DNA from 3 places in the Streptomyces sp. NPDC005302 genome. Region 1 is predicted to be linked to each of the others. Evidence: riboswitches for the same ligand, from Rfam matches in the RefSeq annotation. Region 1 holds a riboswitch; each other region holds the start of a gene.

What was found. Region 1 has a riboswitch for cyclic di-AMP ahead of ABZT74_RS02585 (transglycosylase family protein). Riboswitches for the same ligand answer to the same signal wherever they lie in the genome.
Positions count from the first base shown of each region.
Region 2: it holds a riboswitch for cyclic di-AMP, as region 1 does, so the genes downstream of both, ABZT74_RS22600 (M23 family metallopeptidase) here and ABZT74_RS02585 (transglycosylase family protein) in region 1, are expected to answer to the same signal.
Region 3: it holds a riboswitch for cyclic di-AMP, as region 1 does, so the genes downstream of both, ABZT74_RS26895 (LysM peptidoglycan-binding domain-containing protein) here and ABZT74_RS02585 (transglycosylase family protein) in region 1, are expected to answer to the same signal.

Region 1 covers NZ_JBEXGN010000002.1:36,135-44,091, reverse strand. The annotation lists gene ABZT74_RS02600 (globin domain-containing protein) at 1-360, opposite strand, end outside; gene ABZT74_RS02595 (cytochrome P450) at 517-1,788, shown strand; gene ABZT74_RS02590 (transglycosylase family protein) at 2,049-3,029, shown strand; cyclic di-AMP (ydaO/yuaA leader) riboswitch at 3,213-3,404, shown strand; gene ABZT74_RS02585 (transglycosylase family protein) at 3,409-4,116, shown strand; gene eno (phosphopyruvate hydratase) at 4,460-5,746, shown strand; gene ABZT74_RS02575 (septum formation initiator family protein) at 5,872-6,348, shown strand; gene ABZT74_RS02570 (DUF501 domain-containing protein) at 6,389-6,958, shown strand; gene ABZT74_RS02565 (Ppx/GppA phosphatase family protein) at 6,955-7,896, shown strand.
Region 2 covers NZ_JBEXGN010000015.1:127,521-135,477, reverse strand. The annotation lists gene ABZT74_RS22620 (DUF5998 family protein) at 1-283, opposite strand, end outside; gene ABZT74_RS22615 (GNAT family N-acetyltransferase) at 443-3,280, opposite strand; gene ABZT74_RS22610 (HPr family phosphocarrier protein) at 3,458-3,739, shown strand; gene ABZT74_RS22605 (GntR family transcriptional regulator) at 3,961-4,656, opposite strand; gene ABZT74_RS22600 (M23 family metallopeptidase) at 4,853-5,617, opposite strand; cyclic di-AMP (ydaO/yuaA leader) riboswitch at 5,630-5,791, opposite strand; gene ABZT74_RS22595 (pitrilysin family protein) at 6,005-7,393, opposite strand; gene ABZT74_RS22590 (pitrilysin family protein) at 7,390-7,957, opposite strand, start outside.
Region 3 covers NZ_JBEXGN010000021.1:32,242-40,198, forward strand. The annotation lists gene ABZT74_RS26875 (DUF2092 domain-containing protein) at 1-405, opposite strand, end outside; gene ABZT74_RS26880 (polyprenyl synthetase family protein) at 738-1,748, opposite strand; partial or broken gene ABZT74_RS26885 (oligopeptide:H+ symporter) at 2,091-3,114, shown strand; gene ABZT74_RS26890 (CocE/NonD family hydrolase) at 3,125-5,122, shown strand; cyclic di-AMP (ydaO/yuaA leader) riboswitch at 5,660-5,820, shown strand; gene ABZT74_RS26895 (LysM peptidoglycan-binding domain-containing protein) at 5,825-6,553, shown strand; gene ABZT74_RS26900 (HAD family hydrolase) at 6,806-7,615, opposite strand; gene ABZT74_RS26905 (FAD-dependent oxidoreductase) at 7,903-7,957, opposite strand, start outside.

The DNA of each region.
Region 1 (7,957 bases):
CTCCGACCAGGCCTTCTCGGCCTCGCCGCTCCAGGCCGATCCGGCGACGGCCGCGAAGGCCGCGATCAGACTCGCGCCCACCGCCGCGTAGTGGTCCGGCTGGGCCAGGTACTTGCGGTGGTCCCGCCCGAGATCGCGTAAGTAGGTGGGCAGTTCGGGGTCCTGGAGCCGGTCCATGACGAAGGTGAGCGCCGCGAACAGCCGGTCCCGCTGCCGCTCCATGTCCTCCGGGAAGTCCGTCGGAAACAGCTCGCGGAGTTCCGGGTTGTGCCGGAACAGGTGCGCGTAGAAGTACTTGACGGCGAACTCGGCCCGCCGCTCCACGACCGCGAAGCTGGACTTGAGTATGTCGGGGTCCACTGCGTGAATGTGGGAGCTGCCGAGCAGCCGAGTCAAACAGCCTCCGATGTGCGGACAGCCCAGGGCGAACCGGACGAGTGTTTGCCCGCTCCCGCGCGCTGCCCCCAGGGACGGGCCCGCCCCTGCGTGCCGGCCTCCGGCGGATACCGTCGGGGAGTGACCGAGCACGAGACCTCCGCGAGCCCCGCCCCCGAACTCTTCACCTGGGAGTTCGCCACCGACCCCTACCCCGCGTACGCCTGGCTCAGGGAGCACGCGCCGGTGCACCGGACGCGGCTGCCCAGCGGGGTGGAGGCCTGGCTCGTCACGCGGTACGTCGACGCCCGGCTCGCCCTCGCCGACCAGCGGCTCTCCAAGAACCCCGCGCACCACGACGAGTCCGCGCACGCGAAGGGCAGGACGGGGATCCCGGGGGAGCGCAAGGCCGAGCTGATGACGCATCTGCTGAACATCGACCCGCCGGACCACACGCGGCTGCGCCGGCTCGTCAGCAAGGCGTTCACGCCCCGGCGCGTCGCCGAATTCTCCGCGCGGGTGCAGGAGTTGACGGACGACCTCATCGGACGGTTCGCGGAGAAGGGGTCGGCGGACCTCATCCACGAGTTCGCGTTCCCGCTCCCCATCTACGCCATCTGCGACATGCTCGGTGTCCCCCGCGAGGACCAGGACGACTTCCGGGACTGGGCGGGGATGATGATCAGGCACGGCGGCGGTCCGCGGGGCGGGGTCGCCCGGTCCGTCAAGAAGATGCGCGGCTATCTCGCCGAGCTGATCCACCGCAAGCGCGAGGCGCTCTCCGCCGAGCCGGCGCCCGGCGAGGACCTCATCTCCGGACTGATCCGCGCCTCCGACGAGGGCGAGCACCTCACGGAGAACGAGGCCGCCGCGATGGCCTTCATCCTGCTCTTCGCGGGGTTCGAGACCACGGTCAATCTGATCGGGAACGGGCTGTACGCCCTGCTGACCCACCCCGAGCAGCGGGACCGCCTCCAGGCCTCCCTCGCGGCCGGGGAGAGCGGCCTGCTGGAGACGGGGGTGGAGGAACTCCTGCGTTACGACGGGCTCGTGGAGCTGGCCACCTGGCGGTTCGCGACCGAGGACGTGCGGATCGGCGGTCAGGACATCGCCGCCGGCGACCCCGTGCTCGTCGTCCTCGCGGCGGCGGACCGCGACCCCGAGCGTTTCGAGCAGCCGGACACCCTCGATCTCTCCCGGCGTGACAATCAGCACCTCGGCTACGGCCACGGCATCCACTACTGCCTGGGCGCGCCGCTCGCCCGCCTGGAGGGGCAGACCGCGCTCGCCACCCTCCTCACCCGGCTCCCCGACCTCCGACTCGCCGGAGATTCGGCCGATTTGCGGTGGCGTGGCGGGCTCATTATGCGTGGTTTGCGGACGCTTCCTGTGGAGTTCACCCCGGTCGGATAGTCCGGAACCGGTTCATCCGGGGCGCCGGGCCGCCGCGTCGACGGGGCATCCCCGGGTACCGGGAGGGCATCCCGCGGACCGTCTCGGAGGGTGCCGTCAACTGACACGCCGTCATATCTGTGATCTTCACGTGATCTGCGCTGCATCGACTTGTGACAAGCGTTCGAGTCCATATACGTTCACCCATCAATGCGGCCCCGGCGATCGTCACTTCGCCGTAGGTGCCGTAGTCACCCCGTTGTCACGCGAAAGGCTTCCGCATGCTCTCCGGGAACGGCCGTCACCGGCGCCCCCGTCAGGCCCCGGCCCTCATCGTCGCCGCGGGAGTGGCCGGATCGGCCATCGCGATCCCGCTCCTCGGGGCATCGAGCGCGAGCGCGGCCGACGGGACCACCTGGGACCGGGTGGCCGAGTGCGAGAGCGGCGGCGCGTGGAGCGCCGACAACGGCAACGGGTACTACGGCGGGCTCCAGCTGACCCAGGACAACTGGGAGAAGTACGGCGGCCGTGAGTACGCCCAGAGCCCCGACCAGGCCAGCCGCTCGCAGCAGATAGCCGTCGCCGAGAAGGTGCTCGACGACCAGGGCCTCGTCGCCTGGCCGACCTGCGGCCCGCTCTCCGGGCTCAGCAAGACCTCGGCCGAGGTCGATGTCGACACGGGCATGGGTGACGACACGAGCGACTCCGGTTCGAGCGGCCTGTCCACGTCGCCCAGTTCCTCCCCTTCCACCGAATCGTCCAGATCGTCGGATTCATCCGGTTCGAGTGAAACCGCCTCGCCGGGAGTGACCGAGAACACCGCGAAGTCCGCCGACTCGCAGGACGGGGACGGCTCGGACAGCTCGGACAAGGCGACGGCCGACGAGTCCGAGTCGGGCAAGTCGGACAAGTCCGGCCGGAGCGGCACCTCTTCGGAGCCCTCCGACGACGCGTCCGCCACGCCCGGGCGGCACCGCGGCGGCAGCGCCGACGAGGACGCGAAGGGCGCCGCCACCGACAGCCGCGCCGACAGCGCGTCCGGACGGCACGCCTCGCGCGGCTCGGACGACGCGCGCGACGCCGGCGACGACACCTATGTCGTGCGCGCCGGTGACAGCCTCTGGACGATCGCCGACGACCTTGACGTCACGGGCGGATGGGCCGACCTGTACGCCGCGAACGAGAAGACCGTGGGCATCGATCCGAACCTCATCCTCCCCGGTCAGAGCCTTGCTGTTGATAGCGAAACGGTGCAAAAGTAGCGGGAGTTCGCGTCATGGTTCGCTGGGGAATGTCCGGTTTGGTGCGAGTGAGACATGAGTCTCAGAAGCCCTGATCGTCTTTGAAAATCAGGCGATCGACTGCTTACGGTCGTGACCGCTCGCCACAGCGGGCCCCGACGGTCGCAACGCCGAATCCTGCCAGCGGCCGTACGGGAACAGTCGTCGCGTCAAGCGCCGTAGGCAGGAGCGGGGGACCCAAGGTAAGTGCCGCGACCGGGAGTTGAGAGACCCCCGGGGACGGCTTGGGGTAAAGCCGCGCGCTGTGGTTCCGAGACGGGACCGGGGACGTGCGGCCGGGCAACTCAACCGGCCCGAACCCGACAGCTCACCTCGCAGGCGTCGGTGAGGGGATCACTCGATGCTGTTTTCCAGCAAGGGCAAGCACCGCCGCCCGAACAAGGCCACTCGTGTCGCCACGCTCGCCGGTGTCACCGGTGTCGCCATCGCCGCCCCGCTGATGGCCGCGGGCAACGCCTCCGCCGCGACCGGCTCCGAATGGGACGCCGTCGCCCAGTGCGAGGCCGGCGGCAACTGGTCGATCAACACCGGCAACGGTTACTACGGCGGCCTGCAGTTCTCGTCCTCCACCTGGGCCGCGTACGGCGGTACCGCCTACGCCTCCACCGCCGACCAGGCCTCGAAGTCGCAGCAGATCGCCGTCGGCGAGAAGGTCCTCGCCGCGCAGGGCAAGGGTGCCTGGCCGACCTGCGGCACCGGCCTGTCGAGCGCCGCGTACAGCGGTGGCAGCTCCACCCCCTCGACCCCGTCGGCCCCGTCGACCTCCTCCGGCTCCTCGGCGTCCACCGGCTCCGACACCCGTACGTCGGAGCAGCCCGCCTCCCGTTCGCAGGAGCGCCCGGCCGCCAAGAAGACCGTCACCACCCCGACCGGCAAGAAGGTCAAGAAGGGTGACGGCGAGTACAAGGTCGTCAAGGGCGACACCCTCAGCGCGATCGCCGAGAAGAAGCACGTCAAGGGCGGCTGGCAGAAGCTGTTCAAGCTGAACCACGACATCGTGGACGACGCCGACTTCATCTTCCCCGGCCAGCAGCTGCACCTGCACTGAGTGAGGCCGCACACCGGCCGGACGTGGTCGCCCTCGGCGGACGGCGACCACGACCCGGCCCCGCGGCTCCGCCCGGCTGCGGGACGACCCCTCGCGGACCCGGCCTCCGGGTCCGATCCCCACCGAGGGTCCCCGTCCCCACGGACTCCCCGCTCCGGCGCGTGTTCCCCCGTACGCGCCGGGGCGGGGTTTTTCCTTTCTTTTTTGTTCCGATCGGGAACAATATGTACCCCGAGTTCTGCCCAAGGGATGGTCGATCGGCTGGCCGATCCCCTCGGGCCGGTTAGGCTCGTCCCGCAGGACTAGCCAAGCCCTGCGTATTCGCGTCACATCCCAGAAGGAGATGCTCGTGCCGTCCATCGACGTCGTCGTAGCCCGGGAAATCCTGGACTCCCGAGGCAACCCCACGGTCGAGGTCGAGGTCGGCCTCGACGACGGCAGCACGGGTCGTGCCGCCGTTCCGTCCGGCGCCTCCACCGGTGCCTTCGAGGCCATCGAGCTCCGTGACGGTGACCCCAACCGTTACGGGGGCAAGGGTGTCGAGAAGGCCGTCCTCGCCGTCATCGAGCAGATCGGCCCGGAGCTCGTCGGCTACGACGCCACCGAGCAGCGCCTGATCGACCAGGCCATGTTCGACCTGGACGCCACCGACAACAAGGGCTCGCTCGGCGCCAACGCGATCCTCGGCGTCTCGCTCGCCGTCGCGCACGCCGCCTCCGAGGCGTCCGACCTGCCGCTCTTCCGCTACCTGGGCGGCCCGAACGCGCACCTGCTGCCCGTTCCGATGATGAACATCCTGAACGGCGGGTCGCACGCCGACTCGAACGTGGACATCCAGGAGTTCATGATCGCCCCGATCGGCGCGGAGTCCTTCTCCGAGGCCCTGCGCTGGGGCGCCGAGGTCTACCACACGCTCAAGAAGGTGCTGAAGACCAAGGGCCTGTCGACCGGTCTCGGCGACGAGGGCGGCTTCGCCCCGAACCTGGAGTCCAACCGCGCCGCCCTCGACCTCATCGTCGAGGCCATCAAGCAGGCCGGTTACATCCCCGGTGAGCAGATCGGTCTCGCGCTCGACGTCGCCGCGTCCGAGTTCTACAAGGACGGCAAGTACGAGTTCGAGGGCAAGTCCCGCTCGGCCGCCGAGATGACGGAGTACTACGAGGAGCTCGTCTCCGCGTACCCGCTCGTCTCCATCGAGGACCCGCTGTACGAGGACGACTGGGCCGGCTGGAAGGTCATCACCGACAGGCTGGGCGACAAGGTCCAGATCGTCGGCGACGACCTCTTCGTCACCAACCCGGAGCGCCTGGCCCGCGGCATCGAGGAGGGCTCCGCGAACGCCCTGCTCGTCAAGGTCAACCAGATCGGTTCGCTGACCGAGACCCTGGACGCCGTCGAGCTGGCCCAGCGCAACGGCTTCAAGTGCATGATGTCCCACCGCTCCGGCGAGACCGAGGACGTCACCATCGCCGACCTCGCGGTCGCCGTGAACTGCGGCCAGATCAAGACCGGCGCCCCGGCCCGCTCGGACCGTGTCGCCAAGTACAACCAGCTGCTGCGCATCGAGGAGATCCTCGACGACGCCGCGGTGTACGCCGGCCGCAGCGCGTTCCCCCGCTTCAAGGGCTGAGCACCGCCCGCCCGCTTGGGCAGCGTCGTACGTACGTCCCCGTACTCGGTCCCGTACCGTGTGCGGGGACGTACGCACGTGACGGGCCCGCACCACGGCGGGCCGGTACTGGGGAGGCGGGACTCATGGCCGTGAAGGACCGGGACCGGTTCTCCACCTCGACCAGGCTCAAGCTGCTCGGTGAGCAGACGGCGGCCCGGGTCTACCGCTCCCAGACCAAACGGCAGGCCCGCCGCTCCCGGCTCACCGGCCGGGCCGCGCTCCTCGCGCTCGTCCTGTGCTCCCTGATCGTCGCGCTCGCGTACCCCATGCGGCAGTACGTCTCCCAGCGTGCCGAGGTCGCCGACCTGGAGCACCGGCAGGAGCAGGCCCGTCAACGGGTCGAGCAGCTGCGCGACCTGAAGGCGCGCTGGCAGGACGACGCGTACGCCGAGCAGCAGATCCGGCAGCGGCTGCACTACGTGATGCCCGGCGAGACCGGCTACGTCGTGGTCGACCCGGACGCGGCGAAGCAGGCCCGCGCCGGCCAGGGCGCCGCCGACCGCCCCTGGTACACCAACGTCTGGGACGGCGTCGACAAGTCCGACGCCGCCGACCAGTGACGAACCCCTGAACTGACCAGAAAGACACGTGACTCACGGCATGGAAACGCCACCGCCGACCACCCCGCGCACCGAGCCCACCGACGCCGACGTCGAGGCATTCAAGCAGCAGCTCGGCCGGCCGCCGCGCGGGCTGCGCGCGATCGCGCACCGCTGCCCCTGCGGTCAGCCCGACGTGGTGGAGACGGCACCCCGCCTCCCCGACGGCACGCCCTTCCCGACCACGTACTACCTGACGTGCCCGCGGGCCGCGTCCGCGATCGGGACGCTGGAGGCCAACGGGGTCATGAAGGAGATGACGGACCGGCTGGCGACCGACCCCGAACTGGCCGCCGCCTACCGCGCCGCCCACGAGGACTACATCGCGCGCCGTGACGCCATCGAGGTCCTGGCGGGCTTCCCGAGCGCGGGCGGCATGCCGGACCGGGTGAAGTGCCTGCACGTCCTGGTCGCCCACTCGCTGGCCGCCGGACCGGGCGTGAACCCGCTCGGCGACGAGACCATCGCGATGCTGCCGGAGTGGTGGCGCAAGGGCGCGTGCGTGACGCTCCCCGGCGACACCGCGCAGCCCACGGAGTCCGCGGAGCCCGTCGACGAGGCCGGCCGGTGACCCGCGTCGCCGCCGTCGACTGCGGTACGAACTCGATCCGCCTGCTGGTCGCCGACGCGGACCCGCGGACCGGGGAACTCGTCGACCTGGACCGCCGGATGACCATCGTGCGGCTCGGCCAGGGCGTCGACCGGACGGGACGGCTCGCGCCGGAGGCGCTGGAGCGGACGTTCGCCGCGTGCCGCGAGTACGCCAAGGTCATCAAGGAGCACGGCGCCGAGCGGCTCCGCTTCGTGGCCACCTCCGCCTCCCGGGACGCCGAGAACCGCGACGACTTCGTGCGCGGCGTCCTCGACATCCTCGGCGTCGAGCCCGAGGTCATCAGCGGGGACCAGGAGGCGGAGTTCTCCTTCACCGGCGCGACCCTGGAGCTGAAGGGCAGCGACGACCTCGCCAAGCCCTACCTCGTCGTGGACATCGGCGGCGGCTCGACGGAGTTCGTGGTCGGCGCCGACGCGGTGCGCGCGGCGCGGTCCGTGGACGTGGGCTGCGTACGGATGACGGAGCGGCACCTCGTGCGGGACGGCGGCGTCACCGACCCGCCCACCGCCGAGCAGATCGCTGCCATGCGCGCCGACATCGAGGCGGCCCTCGACCTGGCCGCCGAGACCGTCCCGCTGAGCGAGGCGCGCACGCTCGTCGGCCTGGCGGGCTCGGTCACCACGGTCTCGGCGATCGCCCAGGACCTGCCCGCCTACGACCCCGCGGCCATCCACCACTCGCGGATCCCCGTCGAGCGGGTCCGCGAGATCACCGAGTGGCTGCTGCGCTCCACCCACGCCGAGCGCGCGGCGGTCCCCTCCATGCATCCGGGGCGCGTCGACGTGATCGGCGCGGGCGCCCTCGTCCTGCTGTCGATCATGGAGCGCACCGGCGCCCGGGAGGTCGTCGTGAGCGAGCACGACATCCTCGACGGCATCGCGTGGTCGGTGGCCTAGGTCTCCTTTGCTACTGATCAGTAGCCTCGGCTGAGCAGGTCGGCTAGCGTATGAGCGCGTC
Region 2 (7,957 bases), on a different contig from region 1:
TCACGGACTCCGTCGACGTCGTGGCGTACGGGGTGGGAGACGTGGTGTCCGCGTTCTGCTCGTCGGTGTGGCTGACGATGAAGCGGTTGCCGGTGAGGACGAGCACGGTGACGTGGCGCCGCACCTCGTTGGCGTCGAACGTCGTCTCCTGATGGACCAGGTACGACCGGATGGTCTCGCCGCCGATCGCGGCCTCCACCGCCTCGGCCACGAGGGCCGGGTAGTAGCCGCTGCGCTCGATCGCCGCTCGCAGCCCCTGGGTCGTCGTACTGGTCTTGGCCATGACGTCCATCCTACGGGGGCCCACTGACTGCGAGGCACCGCTCGCGCCGGTCGGTCATGGACGGATCACCGCGGATCCGGCGAGGGGACCTGGGCGACCGGGCCCGTACGGGTAGGGCGCCGCCCGGCCGGGTGAGCGCCCGCCGGGCGGCCTCCCGGGTCAGACGACGGGGAGGGTACGGGGCCCCAGGTCGTCCCGGATCGGGGCGCGGGCGAGCCGGACGGTGGCGCCCAGGACGCTCACGCCGGTCGGGGCGACCACCACCGGCTCCAGGGAGACCGCCACGACCTCCGGATGGTCGTCGACCAGCCGGGACACGCGCAGCATGAGCTGTTCGAGGGAGGCCGTGTCCACCGGCGCCGAGCCACGCCAGCCGAACAGGAGCGGTGCCGTCCGGATCGACCGGACCAGCGAGGTCGCGTCCCGGGCGGTGACCGGGATCAGCCGGTGCGCCGTGTCCCCGAGCAGCTCGGAGGCGGCTCCGGCGAGCCCGAAGGAGAGCACCGCCCCGGCCGCCGGGTCGATCACCGCGCGGACCACCGTGTCGACGCCGCGCGGGGCCATCCCCTGCACGACGGGGCGGAGCACGGTGGGCGTCCCGAACAGCTCGGTCAACTCCGCGTACGCGCGGCGCAGTTGTTCCTCGTCCGCCAGGTCCAGCCGGACGCCGCCCAGGTCGGCCCGGTGTCGTAGGTGCGGGGCGGTGGTCTTGAGGGCCACCGGGTAGCCGATGACGCGTGCCGCGGCCGCGGCGTCGTCCGGGGTGGGGGCGGGCAGCGCGCGGTGCACGTCGATGCCGTACCGCCCGAGCAGCGCGCAGGTGTCCTCGCCGCCGAGGGTCAGTCCCTCCCCGCGCGTGAGGAGGCCGTCGATCAGCTCGGCCGCCCCCTTCTCGTCGATGTCCTCGTACTCGGGGACCTTGCCGGGTTCACCGGCGTCGAGCCGCCACTGGGCGTACTTGACGGCCTCGGCGAGGGCGCGGACGGCGCGCTCGGCGGCGGGGTAGGCGGGGATGAGCCGGGAGTCCGGAGACGGGTCGGCGCTCACCTCGGCGGCCGGTGCCCCGTCCGCGGGGTGGAAGCGCTGCGCCGCGCCGGAGGTGGCGCCGGTCGCCGCCCCGGCGGCCTGGGGAGCGGTGCTGGCGGCGGCGGAGAGCGCCTCGGCCAGCCCGCCGAGCTCGACGTGCACGACGAGGACGGGCTTGGCGGGGGCCGCCGCGGCGGACGAACGGAGCGCCTCGGCGAGTGCGGCGTCCGCGGTGGAGGTCTCCCCCACCGCCGGGATGGCCGTCACGACCACGGCGTCACAGCCGTCGTCGGCGAGGGCCTCCGACAGGGCCCGGTGGAAGTCGGCCGCCGAGGCGGCCGTGGTCAGGTCCTTCGGCGGCAGCGGCCGGAGCCCCTCGGCGAGGCAGGCGTCGTACGTCAGCAGGCCCAGCGACTCCGAGTTCCCGACGATCGCCACGCGGGGCCCTCTGGGCAGCGGCTGGCGGGCCAGCAGCAGCCCGGCGTCGACGAGTTCGGTGATCGTGTCCACGCGGATCACCCCGGCCTGGCGCAGCAGGGCGGAGACGGTGGCGTGCGGGAGCCGCGTGGCGCGTACTGCGTGTCCCTGGGGGGCCGCTCCGCCGTGCCGCGCTCCCTGGACCACGACCAGTGGCTTCGCCGCGGCGGTCCGGCGCGCGAGGCGGGTGAACTTGCGCGGGTTGCCGATGGATTCGAGATACATCAGGGCGACGTCGGTGTCCGGGTCGTCGAACCAGTACTGAAGGACGTCGTTGCCGGACACGTCCGCCCGGTTGCCGGAGGAGATGAAGGTCGACACGCCGGTCACTCCGGTCACGCCGCCGCCCCGCCGGTGCAGCCGGGAGAGCAGGGCGATGCCGATGGCCCCGGACTGCGCGAAGAGGCCGATCCGACCGGGGCGTGGCATCTCCGGGGCGAGCGAGGCGTTCAGCCGCACGTCCGGGGCGGTGTTGATGACGCCGAAGGCGTTCGGCCCGATGATGCGCATCCCGTACGTGCGCGCGTGCCGGACGAGTTCGCGCTGGCGCTCGCGCCCCTCCGCGCCGCTCTCGGCGTAACCCGCGGAGACCACCACGAGCCCCTGCACCCCGTGTTCCCCGCACTCCGTGACGGCCTCGAGGACCTGCTCGGCGGGGACGGCGACGACCGCGAGGTCGACGGGTTCCTCGATGTCACGGATGGAGCGGTGAGCGGGGACACCGTCGAGCTCCTTCTCCTCCAGGGCCCTGTTCACCGCGTACAGGCGGCCGGTGAAGCCGGCCCCGCGGAGGTTGTCGAGGACGCTGCGGCCGACCCCTCCGGGGGTGCGCCCCGCCCCGATGACGGCGACCGAGCCGGGTGCCAGGAGCCGCTTCACGGACCTGGCCTCGGCGCGCTGCTCCCGGGCGCGCTGCACGGCGAGCGAGCGGTCGGTGGGTTCGAGGTCGAACTCCAGGCGTACGACGCCGTCCTCGAAGGAGCGCTTCTGCGTGTACCCGGCGTCCGTGAACACCTTGATCATCTTGTTGTTCGCGGGCAGTACCTCGGCGGCGAAGCGGCGGATGCCGCGCTCGCGGGCCACGGCGGCGACGTGTTCGAGCAGGGCCGAGGCGACACCGCGGCCCTGATGGGCGTCCTGCACGAGGAAGGCGACCTCCGCCTCGTCGGCCGGAGCGGACGCGGGCAGACCCCGGGCGTCGATCCGGTCGTAGCGCACCGTCGCGATGAACTCGCCCCCCACCGTCGCCGCGAGACCCACCCGGTCGACGAAGTCGTGGTGCGTGAAACGGTGGACGTCCTTGGCGGACAGGCGGGGGTAGGGCGCGAAGAAGCGGTAGTACTTCGACTCGTCCGACACCTGCTCGTAGAAGCTGACCAGGCGCTCCGCGTCGTCGACCGTGATGGGTCTGACGCGGGCGGTGCCGCCGTCGCGCAGCACCACGTCGGCCTCCCAGTGCGCGGGGTACTCGTGCCGGTCCGACGGGGTCTGCATGCGCCCCAGACTACGGCTCGCGTACGACATGGGCGCGGGGCAGTCTGTGGGGTACGAAGGTGGCACCGGGGCCGCGGTGGGACGCTGCTCGTGGGCGGGAGGCAGGGCCGCCCGGGCACGCTTCACGATATGGGACACTGGTCTAGACAACCCTGAACAGCTGAAGGGCAGCATCACATGGCTGAGCGCCGCGTCAACGTCGGCTGGGCTGAGGGCCTTCACGCCCGCCCCGCTTCCATCTTCGTCCGGGCCACCACGGCATCCGGCGTCCCCGTGACGATCGCCAAGGCCGACGGCAACCCCGTCAACGCGGCCTCCATGCTGGCGGTCCTCGGTCTGGGCGCCCAGGGTGGCGAGGAGATCGTCCTCGCGTCGGACGCCGAGGGTGCGGACGCCGCCCTCGACCGTCTGGCGAAGCTGGTCGCCGAGGGGCTCGACGAGCTCCCCGAGACCGTCTGAGCCCGCGAGACACTCGGACAGCACACGGCTGAGCCGCGCCACCCCTCGCCGGGGGCGCGGCTCAGCCGTTTCCGTACGCCGTCCCGGAATTCACGGCGACCTGTCCGGATCACATCCCGCGCGAACGAAAAGAACGCCTGCCCGAAATTCGGGGCACGCGAATAAAACGGCAGCAGAAATAGCGTCCCGCCGAATAGCCCTCTTTGTATACGGCGCCCGTGTTAATGACGCTGGCCCGTCATGTTTACGGGATGTTGCGAAGTTCTCACACGGTCCGGCCGGGTGCCGCCGGCGGGAAATCGCAGCCGGTGCGCCGCCGTCGCGCGCTCCGCGTGCAGAGCGGTGATCGCGCGGGCCCGCTCTCCGTCCCCGCGGGCCACCGCGTCCACGATGCCGCCGTGCTCCGCCCAGGACTCCGCGGGATTGGCCGGCGCCTCGACCACGTACATCCAGGCGATCTTGTGCCGCAGCTGGGACAGCGTCGACGTCAGCGCGGGGCTGCCCGAGGCCTGGGCGAGCGTCTCGTGGAACCAGCCGCCCAGCGAGCGCAGATCCTCGCTGTTGCCCCGCCTGGAGCGCTCCTGCCCCAGCCTGACCAGCCCGCGGAGCACCTTGAGATGGGCCTCCGTACGGCGCTGCGCGGCGCGCGCGGCACCCAGCGGCTCCAGCAGCGTGCGCATCTCCAGGAGATCCGCGCCCTCCTGCTCGCTGGGCTCGGCGACACAGGCGCCCGCGTGCCGCCGGGTGACCACGAAGCCCTCGGCCTCCAGAGTGCGCAGCGCCTCGCGCACGGGGACGCGCGAGACGCCGTAGCGCCGCGCGAGCAGTTCCTCGGTGAGCCGGCCGCCACGCTCGTAGACGCCGGCGACGATGTCGTCGCGGATCGCCGTGCATACCGAATGCGCCGGAATACGCATGACCGGACCTCCGCTTAATCCCCGCGAAACGCCATCGATTGACGCTTGTTCAGTGACTCTATTGCAGGAAGCGTTAATTTCCGATGGGGGGCCTGAATCCATGGATATTTTTTGGACAGACGGCCTCCGGAAACGACGATGCCCCGACTCGGTGAGCCGGGGCATCGAAAACGGCGGAGAAGCCGCGAAGCGGTCGTCAGACGTTCACGCCGTGCGAGCGGAGGTACGCGACCGGGTCCATGTCGGAGCCGTACTCCGCGGTGGTGCGCGCCTCGAAGTGGAGGTGCGGGCCCGTGGTGTTGCCGGTCGAGCCGGAGAGCGCGATCTGCTGGCCGGGGGTGACCGTCTGGCCCACGGAGACACCGATGGACGACAGGTGCCCGTACATGGTGTACGTGCCGTCGTGCATCTTGATCACTACTTGATTGCCGTAGGCGCCGCCCCAGCCGGCGGTGACGACGGTACCGGCGCCGACGGAGTGCACCGAGGTGCCGGACGCCGCGTGGAAGTCGACGCCGGTGTGGCTGCCGGACGACCAGAGGCTGCCGCCGGTCTTGTAGCCGGTGGAGACGTACGAGCCGGCTATCGGGATGACGAAGGTGTTGAGCCGCTTGCGCTCGGCGGCGCGGGCGGCGCGCTCCTTGGTCTCGCGGGCCTTGGCCGCCTGCTCGGCGGCCTTCTTGCGCGCGGCCTGTTCGGCCTTCTCCCGCGCGGCGGCCACGTCGGCGGCGTGCTGCTGGGCGTCGGCCTGCTCGTCGATCTGCTCGGCGACGGAGTCGCCGATGGTGATGGCCTGGGTCAGCCCGGTCTGCTCGGCGGCCGGTTCGGCGGCGAACGCGGGTGCCGCGAGGGTTCCGAGGACACCGGTGGTGGTGAGGGCCGCGACGCCGACGACGTTCTTCGTGGTGCGCTGCACGCGGCTCGGACGACGATGCTTCCCGGTGCCACAGGTGAACGCCATGTAAGGGCTGATCCTTTCCTTCCTTCTCGCCTACCGGGTTAGCTGACGGGTTCGGAGCAGGAAGGTCTCCTACGGACCCCCTCCGGGGGAGGGCGTCCGATTCACCCCAGGGACTACGTGTGGGTCCCCGGCTCCCCTGGCTCGCGCCATGCGGGGACTCGGCGATGACTGTCCGGTGCCGCGGACGCGGCGCAGTGCCTGACGAACAGCCGCACTGACGCTAAACGCGACATCTTTCGAACAACAAACGGATCACGGTTTTTGTAGCGCATCCCACAGCGCAGAAGGCAACCTCCGTACCAATACGGACATCTTGGGGGCGATGTCCGCGTAAAAGAGGGCCCTGGTGACTCTTCAGTCACCAGGGCCCATCTCGGTCACACGGCCCTACTCGGCCGTGACCACGCTGACTTCACCGATGCCGAGGGCCCTGACCGGCTCCTCGATCTGTGCGGCGTCGCCCACCAGGACGGTCACCAGACGGTCCGTCGGGAATGCGCTGACGGCGGCCGCGGTGGCCTCCACCGTGCCGGTGGCGGCCAGTTGCTGATAGAGCGTCGACTGGTAGTCGTCCGGCAGGTACTGCTCGACCTGGTCGGCGAGCGTGCCCGCGACGGCCGCGGCGGTCTCGAACTTGAGGGGCGCCACGCCCACCAGGTTCTGCACGGCGATGTCGCGCTCCGCGTCGGTCAGGCCCTCGGCCGCGAGCGTGCGGAGCACCTTCCACAGGTCGTCGAGCGCCGGGCCGGTGTTCGGGGTGTCCACCGAGCCGCTGATGGCGAGCATCGCGGCGCCGGTGCCGTCCGGCGCGGAACGCAGGACCTGGCCGAACGCCCGCACCCCGTACGTGTAGCCCTTCTCCTCGCGCAGGACACGGTCCAGACGCGAGGTGAGGGTGCCGCCGAGGCAGTAGGTGCCGAGCACCTGGGCCGCCCACACACGGTCGTGCCGGTCGGCGCCGACCCGCCCGATCAGCAGCTGCGTCTGGACGGCGCCGGGGCGGTCCACGATGATCACGCGGCCCGTGTCGTCGGCGTGCACCGGCGGTACCGGGCGCGGCTCGGCGGTCGAGCCGGTCCAGGAACCGAGGGTGTCACCGAGCAGCGCGTCCACGTCCACGTCGGTGAGGTCGCCGACCACCACGGCGGTGGCCGTCGCGGGACGAACGTACTTCTCGTAGAAGGACCGTACGGCCGCGGAGTCGATCTTCTGGACGGTCTCCTCGGTGCCCTGGCGGGGTCGCGACATGCGCGCCGTCGCCGGGAACAGCTGCCGGGAGAGCTCCTTGGCCGCGCGGCGGGCCGGGTTGGCCGTCTCGTGCGGGATCTCGTCGAGCCGGTTGCGCACCAGGCGCTCGATCTCGCTGTCCGCGAAGGCCGGTGCGCGCAGGGCGTCGGCGAGCAGGCCGAGGCCCTTGGGCAGACGCGAGACGGGCACTTCGAGGGACAGCCGGACACCGGGGTGGTCGGCGTGTGCGTCGAGCGTGGCACCGCAGCGCTCCAGCTCGGCGGCGAAGTCCTCGGCCGAGTGCTTGTCGGTGCCCTCGGAGAAGGCGCGCGCCATGATCGTGGCGAGGCCGTCCAGGCCCGCGGGCTCGGCCTCCAGCGGCGCGGCGAGGATCACCTCGACGGCGACGACCTGCTGGCCGGGACGGTGGCAGCGCAGGACGGTCAGGCCGTTGTCCAGGGTGCCGCGCTCGGGGGCGGGGAACGCCCACGGCTTCGGCTGTCCCGCCTGCGGCTGCGGATGGAAGTCCATGGTGGCGAGCTCGGTCACTTCGCCGCCTCCTCGTCGGTGTCGTCAGCGGCGTCGGTGGCTTCGGGGGCGGTGGGCTCGTAGACGAGCACGGCGCGGTTGTCGGGCCGCAGGCGGGCCTTGGCGACCTCCTGGACCTCCTCTGCGGTGACCTCCAGGACGCGCTGTACGGCGGTCAGAGCGAGCTGCGGGTCACCGAACAGGACGGCGTACCGGCACAGTTCGTCCGCCCGGCCCGCGACCGTACCGAGGCGGTCCAGCCACTCGCGCTCCAACTGGGCCTGCGCGCGCTCCATCTCCTCGGCCGTGGGACCCTCCTCGGCGAACCGGGCGAGCTCCTCGTCGACGGCGGCCTCGATGACCGGGACCTCGACGTCACCGGACGTCTTCACGTCCAGCCACCCCAGGGAGGGCGCTCCGGCGAGCCGCAGCAGGCCGAAGCCGGCGGCGACGGCGGTGCGGTCACGGCGTACGAGCCGGTTGTAGAGCCGGGAGGACTCGCCGCCGCCGAGGACGGTGAGGGCCAGGTCGGCCGCGTCGCACGCGCGCGTGCCGTCCTCCGGGAGGCGGTAGGCCGCCATCAGG
Region 3 (7,957 bases), on a different contig from region 1:
CGGGCCGTCGGCGGCGACGCGCAGCGTGTGCGTGCCCGACGCCAGTTCCATCAGCTTGGACTGCGGGTCGGCGGAGGAGCCGCCGTCACCCTTGACGGCCCCGGACGCGAAGCCGCTCGCCAGGCCGCCCAGGTCGGGCAGTCCCAGGTCGGTGGTGATCTTGACCGTGCCGGACAGCTGCTGGACGTCCGACTTGGCGATCTTCTCGATGAGTTGCTGGGCGGTGACCTTCGGCAGGTCGGGGTCCCCGGACGAGGCGAGCGCGGGGACGAGCCCGATGGTCGCCGCCGCCACCCCCACCACCGCGACCGGAACGACGTACCGCGCGGCCCTGTGCCGTCCGGCGCGCACGTCGTCGGCCTCGTCGGTGGCCTTCGCGTTGTCGTCGGTTTCGTACGGTGCCATGTCTGCCTTACCTCCGTCGTCGGCGGCGGCTCTGTGGTCCTGCCCCTGCTCCACCCCTAAGCCGCCATTCTCACCCGAACCGGTGAGGAGTGGTGCTCTCCATATGACCAAATCCGCGCGATGGAAGCGTCAGCCCGCGGAATCAACTCCGCGTAGTCCTGCGGTATGACACGAGAGGGCGGCGCCTCCCCGGACCCGTAGGGGTCGTACCGGGGCGGGCGCCGCCCTCTCCGCGTGTCAGGTCACCGACGGCCCGGCAGAACCGCCGGGAACGCCCGTGTCAGCCGGGCGAACAGCCAGGGGGCCGCTCGACGAACAGCCAGGTGGGCCGCTCAGCCGGCCCGGTGCACCACGGCGTCCGCCAGCTCGACCAGCGCGGCCTTGGCGTCGCACTCGGGCAGCGGGGCCAGCGCGGAGCGCGCGTCCTCCGCGTACCGCACCGTGTCCCGGCGGGCCTGCTCCAGCGCGGGGTGCTCCCGCAGCCGGGTCAGCGCCTCCGCGTGCCGCGCGTCGTCCGTCAGGTCGGAGTCCAGCAGCTCGCACAGCGCGATGTCCTCGGCGAGGCCCAGCCGCTCCGCGCGCTCCCGCAGCCGCAGCACCGGCAGCGTGGGGATGCCCTCGCGCAGGTCGGTCCCCGGGGTCTTGCCCGACTCGTGCGACTCGGAGGCGATGTCGAGGACGTCGTCCGCGAGCTGGAAGGCGACGCCGAGGCGCTCGCCGTACTGCGTCAGCACGTCGACGACCGTCTCGTCGGCGCCCGACATCATGGCCCCGAAGCGGCACGCGACGGCGACCAGCGAGCCGGTCTTGCCGCTCAGCACGTCGAGGTAGTGGTCGACCGGGTCCCGGCCGTCGCGCGGCCCCGCGGTCTCCAGGATCTGGCCGGTCACCAGCCGCTCGAACGCCTCGGCCTGGATGCGGACGGCGTCGGGCCCGAGGTCGGCCAGGATGTACGAGGCGCGGGCGAAGAGGAAGTCTCCGGTGAGGACGGCCACCGAGTTGCCCCAGCGGGCGTTCGCGCTGTCGACACCGCGCCTGACCTCTGCCTCGTCCATCACGTCGTCGTGGTACAGCGTGGCGAGATGGGTCAGCTCGACGACCACGGCCGAGGGCACGACACCCGGCGCGTAGGGATCACCGAACTGGGCTGCGAGCATCACGAGCAGCGGCCTGAACCGCTTCCCCCCGGCACGCACGAGGTGCTGGGCGGCTTCCGTGATGAAGGGGACCTCGCTCTTGGTGGCTTCGAGCAAACCCTCCTCGACAGCCGCCAATCCGGCCTGGACATCGGCTTCGAGAGCCTGGTCCCGCACGCTCAGCCCGAACGGCCCGACGACGGTCACGAGAGGTTCTCCTGTCTGCTGACGATCACATGGCGAACTCGGTCGATCATTCGGTCGATGACACGGTTTGTCGATGTGTCGCTGCCATCACTCAAGTCAGCGTATCCGGTCACGTTTCGATCACCACGAGCGCCCACCGTCCCTCGGCCGAGTCGACTCCGCCGGGAGGAATGCGGCGATGACACCTGTAGGACACACGGATACACGTCCGTATGCCCGGCTCTGCGAGTACCCCTCCTCCCGGGCGGTATCCGGGAGCCGACGGTATGTTCATGATCAGTTGAGACAAGCCGACATACGACGACATGTACCAAGGTCCGGTGTACACGGAAGAGGGTGGCGGTGTCCCGTAGCTCCGTGGCGGCCGAGCCCGGCCCGCCCCCGGCCGACGACACCGCCTTCTTCGGCCGGCCCAGGGGGGCTCCTCACGCTGTCCGGCCTGGAGGTCTGGGAGCGCTTCTCGTTCCTCGGCATGCAGGCGATCCTGGTCCTCTCCTTCGCCGACACGGTGTCCCACGGCGGGCTCGGCATGGCGCCGGGCACCGCGGCGTCGGTCTCGGCGGCCTACGGAACGCTCGTCCACCTGGTCTCCGTCCCCGGCGGCCGGCTCGCCGACCGGATGCTCGGCGCCTACCGCGCGGTCCTGTGGGGCGGCGTCCTGATCGCCTGCGGCCACTACGCCATGGCAGTCCCGGCGGCCGCCGCGACCTGGGCGGGCCTCGGCCTGATCAGCGCGGGGACCGGCCTGCTCAAGCCGAACGTCGCCACCATGGTCGGCAAGCTCTACCGGACCGACGACGAGCGCCGCGACGCCGGTTTCGCCCCCTCCTACATGGCGATCAACATCGGCGCCTTCACCGGCCCGCTGATCACCGCCTGGCTCGGCGACCACGAGGGCCGGCACCGGGGCTTCTCCGCGGCGGCCGTCGGCATGACATTCGGCCTGATCCAGTACGCGGCCGGCCGCCGTCACCTGGCCGGGCGCACCCGGTCCGCGGAATTCGCCCTCGCGCCGGACACCATGCGCCGTGCCGTCCGCGGGATCGTCCTCGGACTGTTGGCCGTCGCTGTCCTCGCCGTGCTGTTCGCCTCCGTCGGCCGGCTGACCATGGACCGCTTCCTGGAGACGTCCGGCATGTCGGCGACCACCAAGCTCGCCCCCGCCGCCTTCCCCAGCCAGACCATGTCCCTCTGGTTCCTGTCGCTCGCGCTCGCCAACGGCATCCAGGCCCAGACGGTGAAGCTCTACGACGACGTCTCCAAGCCCGCCTACTTCGGCGTCAACGGCGCGATCGCGGTGGCCGCGGGCCTGGCCGTGACGGCCCTCGCCCCCTGGCTCCGCCGCACGATGCATCCCGTCCACTGAGGTGACCCGCATGCGCATCCGTACGTCCTTCCCCTACGAGACCGTTCACGAGGACGTCCTCGTCCCTCTCCCGGACGGCACCCGGCTGTACGCCCGGATCTGGCGCCCGGTGACGGAGGAGCCCGTACCGGCGCTCCTGGAGTACCTCCCGCACCGGCTGACCGACTGGACGGCACCGCGTGACCGGCAGCGCCATCCCTGGTACGCCGGGCACGGCTACGCCTCCGTCCGCGTCGACGTGCGCGGTCACGGCAACTCGGAGGGCCTGCCGGGCGACGAGTACTCCGAGACCGAGCTGGCCGACGGGGTCGCGGTGGTGGAGTGGCTGGCCTCCCAGCCCTGGTGCACCGGCCGGGTCGGCATGTTCGGGATCTCCTGGGGCGGCTTCAACTCCCTCCAGATCGCAGCCCTCGCACCCGAGCCGCTCAAGGCGGTCGTCACGGTCTGCTCGACGGACGACCGCTATGACAACGACGTGCACTACACGGGAGGTTCCGTCCTCGCCGTCGACATGCACGCCTGGGCGGCCACCATGCTCGCCTTCGTCGCCCGCCCGCCGGACCCGGTGCACGTCGGCGAGGTGATGTGGCGCGACATGTGGACCGAGCGGCTGGAGGCCGTCGACCCGTTCGTCCACACCTGGCTGGCGCACCAGACCCGGGACGCCTACTGGCGGCACGGCAGCGCCTGCGAGGACTACGGCGCCATCCGCGCGGCGGTCCTCGCGGTCGGCGGCTGGCACGACCCGTACCGCGACACCGTGCTGCGCCTGGTCGAGAACCTGCCGCCGGAGCGCGTACGCGGTCTCATCGGCCCCTGGTCCCACCAGTACCCCGACCGGGGCCTGCCGCCGGGTCCGGCGATCGGCTTCCTCCAGGAGACGCTCCGCTGGTGGGACCACTGGCTCAAGGACGAGGACTCGGGCGCGCTCGCCGTCCCCCTGCTGCGCTCCTACGTGATGGACGCGCATCCCCCGGCGACCGTGTACGAGGAGCTGCCCGGCCGCTGGGTCGGCGACCCCGCGTGGCCCTCGCCGTCGGTGACCCCCGTCCCGTACGCGCTCCAGGGCGCCCCGCTCCTGGTGCGCTCCCCGCAGCACACCGGCGTCGACGCCGGCCGCTTCTTCCCGTTCGGGAACGACGCGGACCTGCCGCCCGACCAGCGCGAGGAGGACGCCCGGTCGGTCTGCTTCGAGTTCGAAGTACCGGAGGAGACGTGGGTGTTGGGCCGGCCCCGGGTCCGCCTGCGGCTGACGTCGACGTCCGCCCGGGGCCAGGTGATCGCCCGGCTGTGCGACGTGACCCCGGACGGCGCCTCCACGCTCGTCACCCGGGGCGTCCTGAACCTGTCGGCGCGCCGTGGCCGCGACCAGGCCGTTCCCTGGGAGCCGGGCACCACGGAGGACGTGGAGTTCGAGCTGAACGGCATCGGCTACGCGTTCCCTCCGGGCCACCGCATCCGCCTGAGCGTCTCCTCGGCGTACTGGCCCTGGGTCTGGCCGCAGCCCGGCTCCGAGGCCGGATTCACGCTGGACCCCGAGGGCAGCACCCTGGAACTGCCGGTACGGACGCGGGAGTCGGACCCCTCCATCACCTTCGAGGAGGCGGAGGAGGCCGAGCCCCTCGGCGTGGTGGTCCCGGTGACGCTCGACGAGCCGCGCCCGGAGCGCCTGGTCCTGCGTGATGTGGCCGCGGGCACCTGGCGTCTGGACGTGGATCCCCGTTACGGCGGCACCCGCGTGTATCCCGACGGCCTGGAGTGCACGGAGGACGCGCGGGAGACGTACACGATCGACGAGTCGGACCCGCTGTCCGCCCGCGCCCGGTCCACCTGGACGGTCCGGCTGCACCGCCCCGACCTGCCCTGGGACACCCGCGTCGAGACGACGTCGGTCATCAGCTGCGACGCGCGGGACTTCATCACCTCGAACGAGGTCGTCTGCCGGGACGGCGACGAGGTCGTCTTCCACCGGACCTGGGAGAAGCGCATCCCGCGCACCGCGGGCTGAAGGAAGCGGGCGGGAACGGCAGTTCACCGGCCGCCCCCGCCCGGCATCCTTCCTGGAGCCGCCCGGCATCTGGCCTGAGGCCGCCCGGCCACTCGGCCGTGAGCCGCCCGGGAGTCGTCAACTCCGCCTCCACGCGGCGCAGTTCACCCGCGCCGGCACCGGCACCGCCTCGGTCCCGCACGCCGTGCGGCCCGCCCGTCCCCCACACCGTGCGGCCCGCCCGGCGGGCGTCCCGGAACTCTCCGCGCCCCGGACAGTGGTGGCGTAATGCCCGACTTGCCCGGCATGCCGCCTTGATGACCCCCGGGCGCGTGAGTTGAGTCACGCGAGAACCAATGGATCACCCGCTGCCCACTCCTTGCCACCCCCTTCGCCAAAGGCAAGTTGAGGATTCAATTCCGGCGCAATCGGACGTTTCACCCTCGCCCTAAACAGGCAAAAGCGATCTTCACCGCCACATCAGGCCTTGTTCCCGACATGTGCAGTCGCATACGTTCTCGTCGCACCGAGCGGATCGCCTAATCCTGCCGCCGCCCGGTAACCCACCCACCCACGCACGGCAGGAGCGGGGGAACCACAGGTAAGCCGCCGATCCGGGAGACCGGACCGGCTAGGGGTGAAGCCGCGCCCAACAGCGCGGCCGGGCATCTCCCGCCCGAACCCGACAGCTCACCTCGTAGGCGTCGGAGAGGACATTTCGTCATGCCCGCAGGCACGCACCGTCACGGCCGGACCACCTTCATCACCCGCGGAATGATCGCCGCCGGAACGGGCGCACTCGCCCTCGCCCTCCCGCTCATGAGCGCGACCGGCGCCCACGCCGCGACCCCCCAGGTCGCGAAGACCGCCAAGACCGCGGTCGTCCCGAACGTCCAGCTCGTCACCTACAAGGTGGTGGCCGGGGACACCCTGACCAAGATCGCGAAGAAGTACCCGTCGAGCGGCGGCTGGCAGAAGCTGTACGCGGCGAACCGCGCGGTCATCGGCGACAACCCCGCCCACCTCCGCACGGGCCTCACGCTGACCGTCGGCACCAAGACCCTGAAGGCTCCGGCCAAGGCGACCACGGCCGCCAAGACCACCGCCACCCAGGCGTCCGCCACCACGTACGCCAACAACCTGGACGGCTGGATCAAGCAGTCCCTGGACATCATGGGCAAGGCAGGCATTCCGGGCAGCTACGACGGCATCCACCGCAACGTGATGCGTGAGTCGTCCGGCAACCCCCAGGCCATCAACAACTGGGACTCCAACGCGGTCGCGGGCACCCCCTCGAAGGGCCTGCTGCAGGTCATCGACCCCACGTTCCAGGCCTACCACGTGGCCGGCACGTCGATGGACCCCTACGACCCGGTCGCCAACATCACGGCCGCCTGCAACTACGCCGCCGACAAGTACGGCTCGATCGACAACGTCAACGGCGCCTACTGATCGCACCGGCGCACCCCGCGCCCCCGCACGACACCGGCCGGCGGCACCTTCGGGTCCGCCGGCGGTGGCGTACCGGCCCGCGGGCGGGAACGACCGGTGCCGTGGGACGGTGGCGGACCGGGTGCGCGGAGCGGTCGCCTTCCTGAGGGTGACGCGCCCGGCGTCCGGCGCCCCGACGCCTCACCCGCCCGGGACCGGGAGTGCTGACGGCACGGCCTGGGACGACGGCGGAAGTCCCGGGCCGGCTCCCTCCTAGAACCCGAAGATCCGTTCCAGGACCACCGCGATCCCGTCCTCCTCGTTCGAGAGGGTGACCTCGTCCGCCACGGCCTTCAGTTCCGGATGGGCGTTGGCCATCGCGACCCCGTGCGCCGCCCAGTCGAACATCGGGATGTCGTTGGGCATGTCCCCGAAGGCCAGCGTCGCCGACCGGGTGAGGCCGAGGTGGGTCGCGGCGAGCGCGAGGCCGGTGGCCTTGGTCACTCCGCATGGCTGGAGTTCGACGGTCCCGGGTCCCGACATGGTGACCGTCGCCAGCGAACCGACCACTCCCCGGGCCGCCGACGCCAACTCGTCGTCGGACAGGGAGGGATGGCGGAGCAGCACCTTGCTGATCGGCTGGGCCCACAGGTCGTCCCGCCGCCGCACCCGCACCGCCGGAAGAGTGGGATGCGGCATCACGTACCCCGGCTCGATGAGCGTCAGCCCGTCCACGCCGTCCTGGTCCACCGCCGCGTACAGCAGGCCGACCTCCGCCTCGATCTTTCCGAGTGCCGTCTCCGCCAACTCCCTGTCCAGGGTCACCGACCACAGCAGCCGGTCCGTCCCCGCGTCGTACAGCTGCGCGCCCTGACCGCACACCGCCAGCCCCTCACCGCCGAGTTCGTCGAGCAGCGGTCGAACGCGGGGCGCGGGACGGCCCGTCACCACCAGGTGCTGGGCGCCCGACGCGGTCACCTTCGCCAACGCGGCCCGCGACCGGTCGGAGAGCGTGTCGTCGCCGCGCAGCAGCGTTCCGTCCAGGTCAGTGGCGATGAGTGAATATGCAGTCGGAGCGGCCATGATCCGAAGAATACGGATCGAACGACACATCGGCCCGGCGTGAACCGGACGACGTCCGGTATCCCGTCAGCAACGCCGTTCACCGTACGGTGGCAGGCGCGTTGCGACCGGTTGGGATCACGCAGGGCCCGCTTCCGCTCGGACGGACTTTCCCGTACAGGAACGATCACAACGGCTCAACACCCCTGATCCGGAACGCCGATCCCCACCGGGCGACCCGGTCGCCCGGACCCTCGCGGAGGATTCCTGACGGACGGGTTGCCCGGTGGGGCCAGTGATCCGGTGGCTCACCCGTGCGCGGCCGCCAGGTGCTTGGCGAGCCGCGGGGAGGCGAACTCCGTG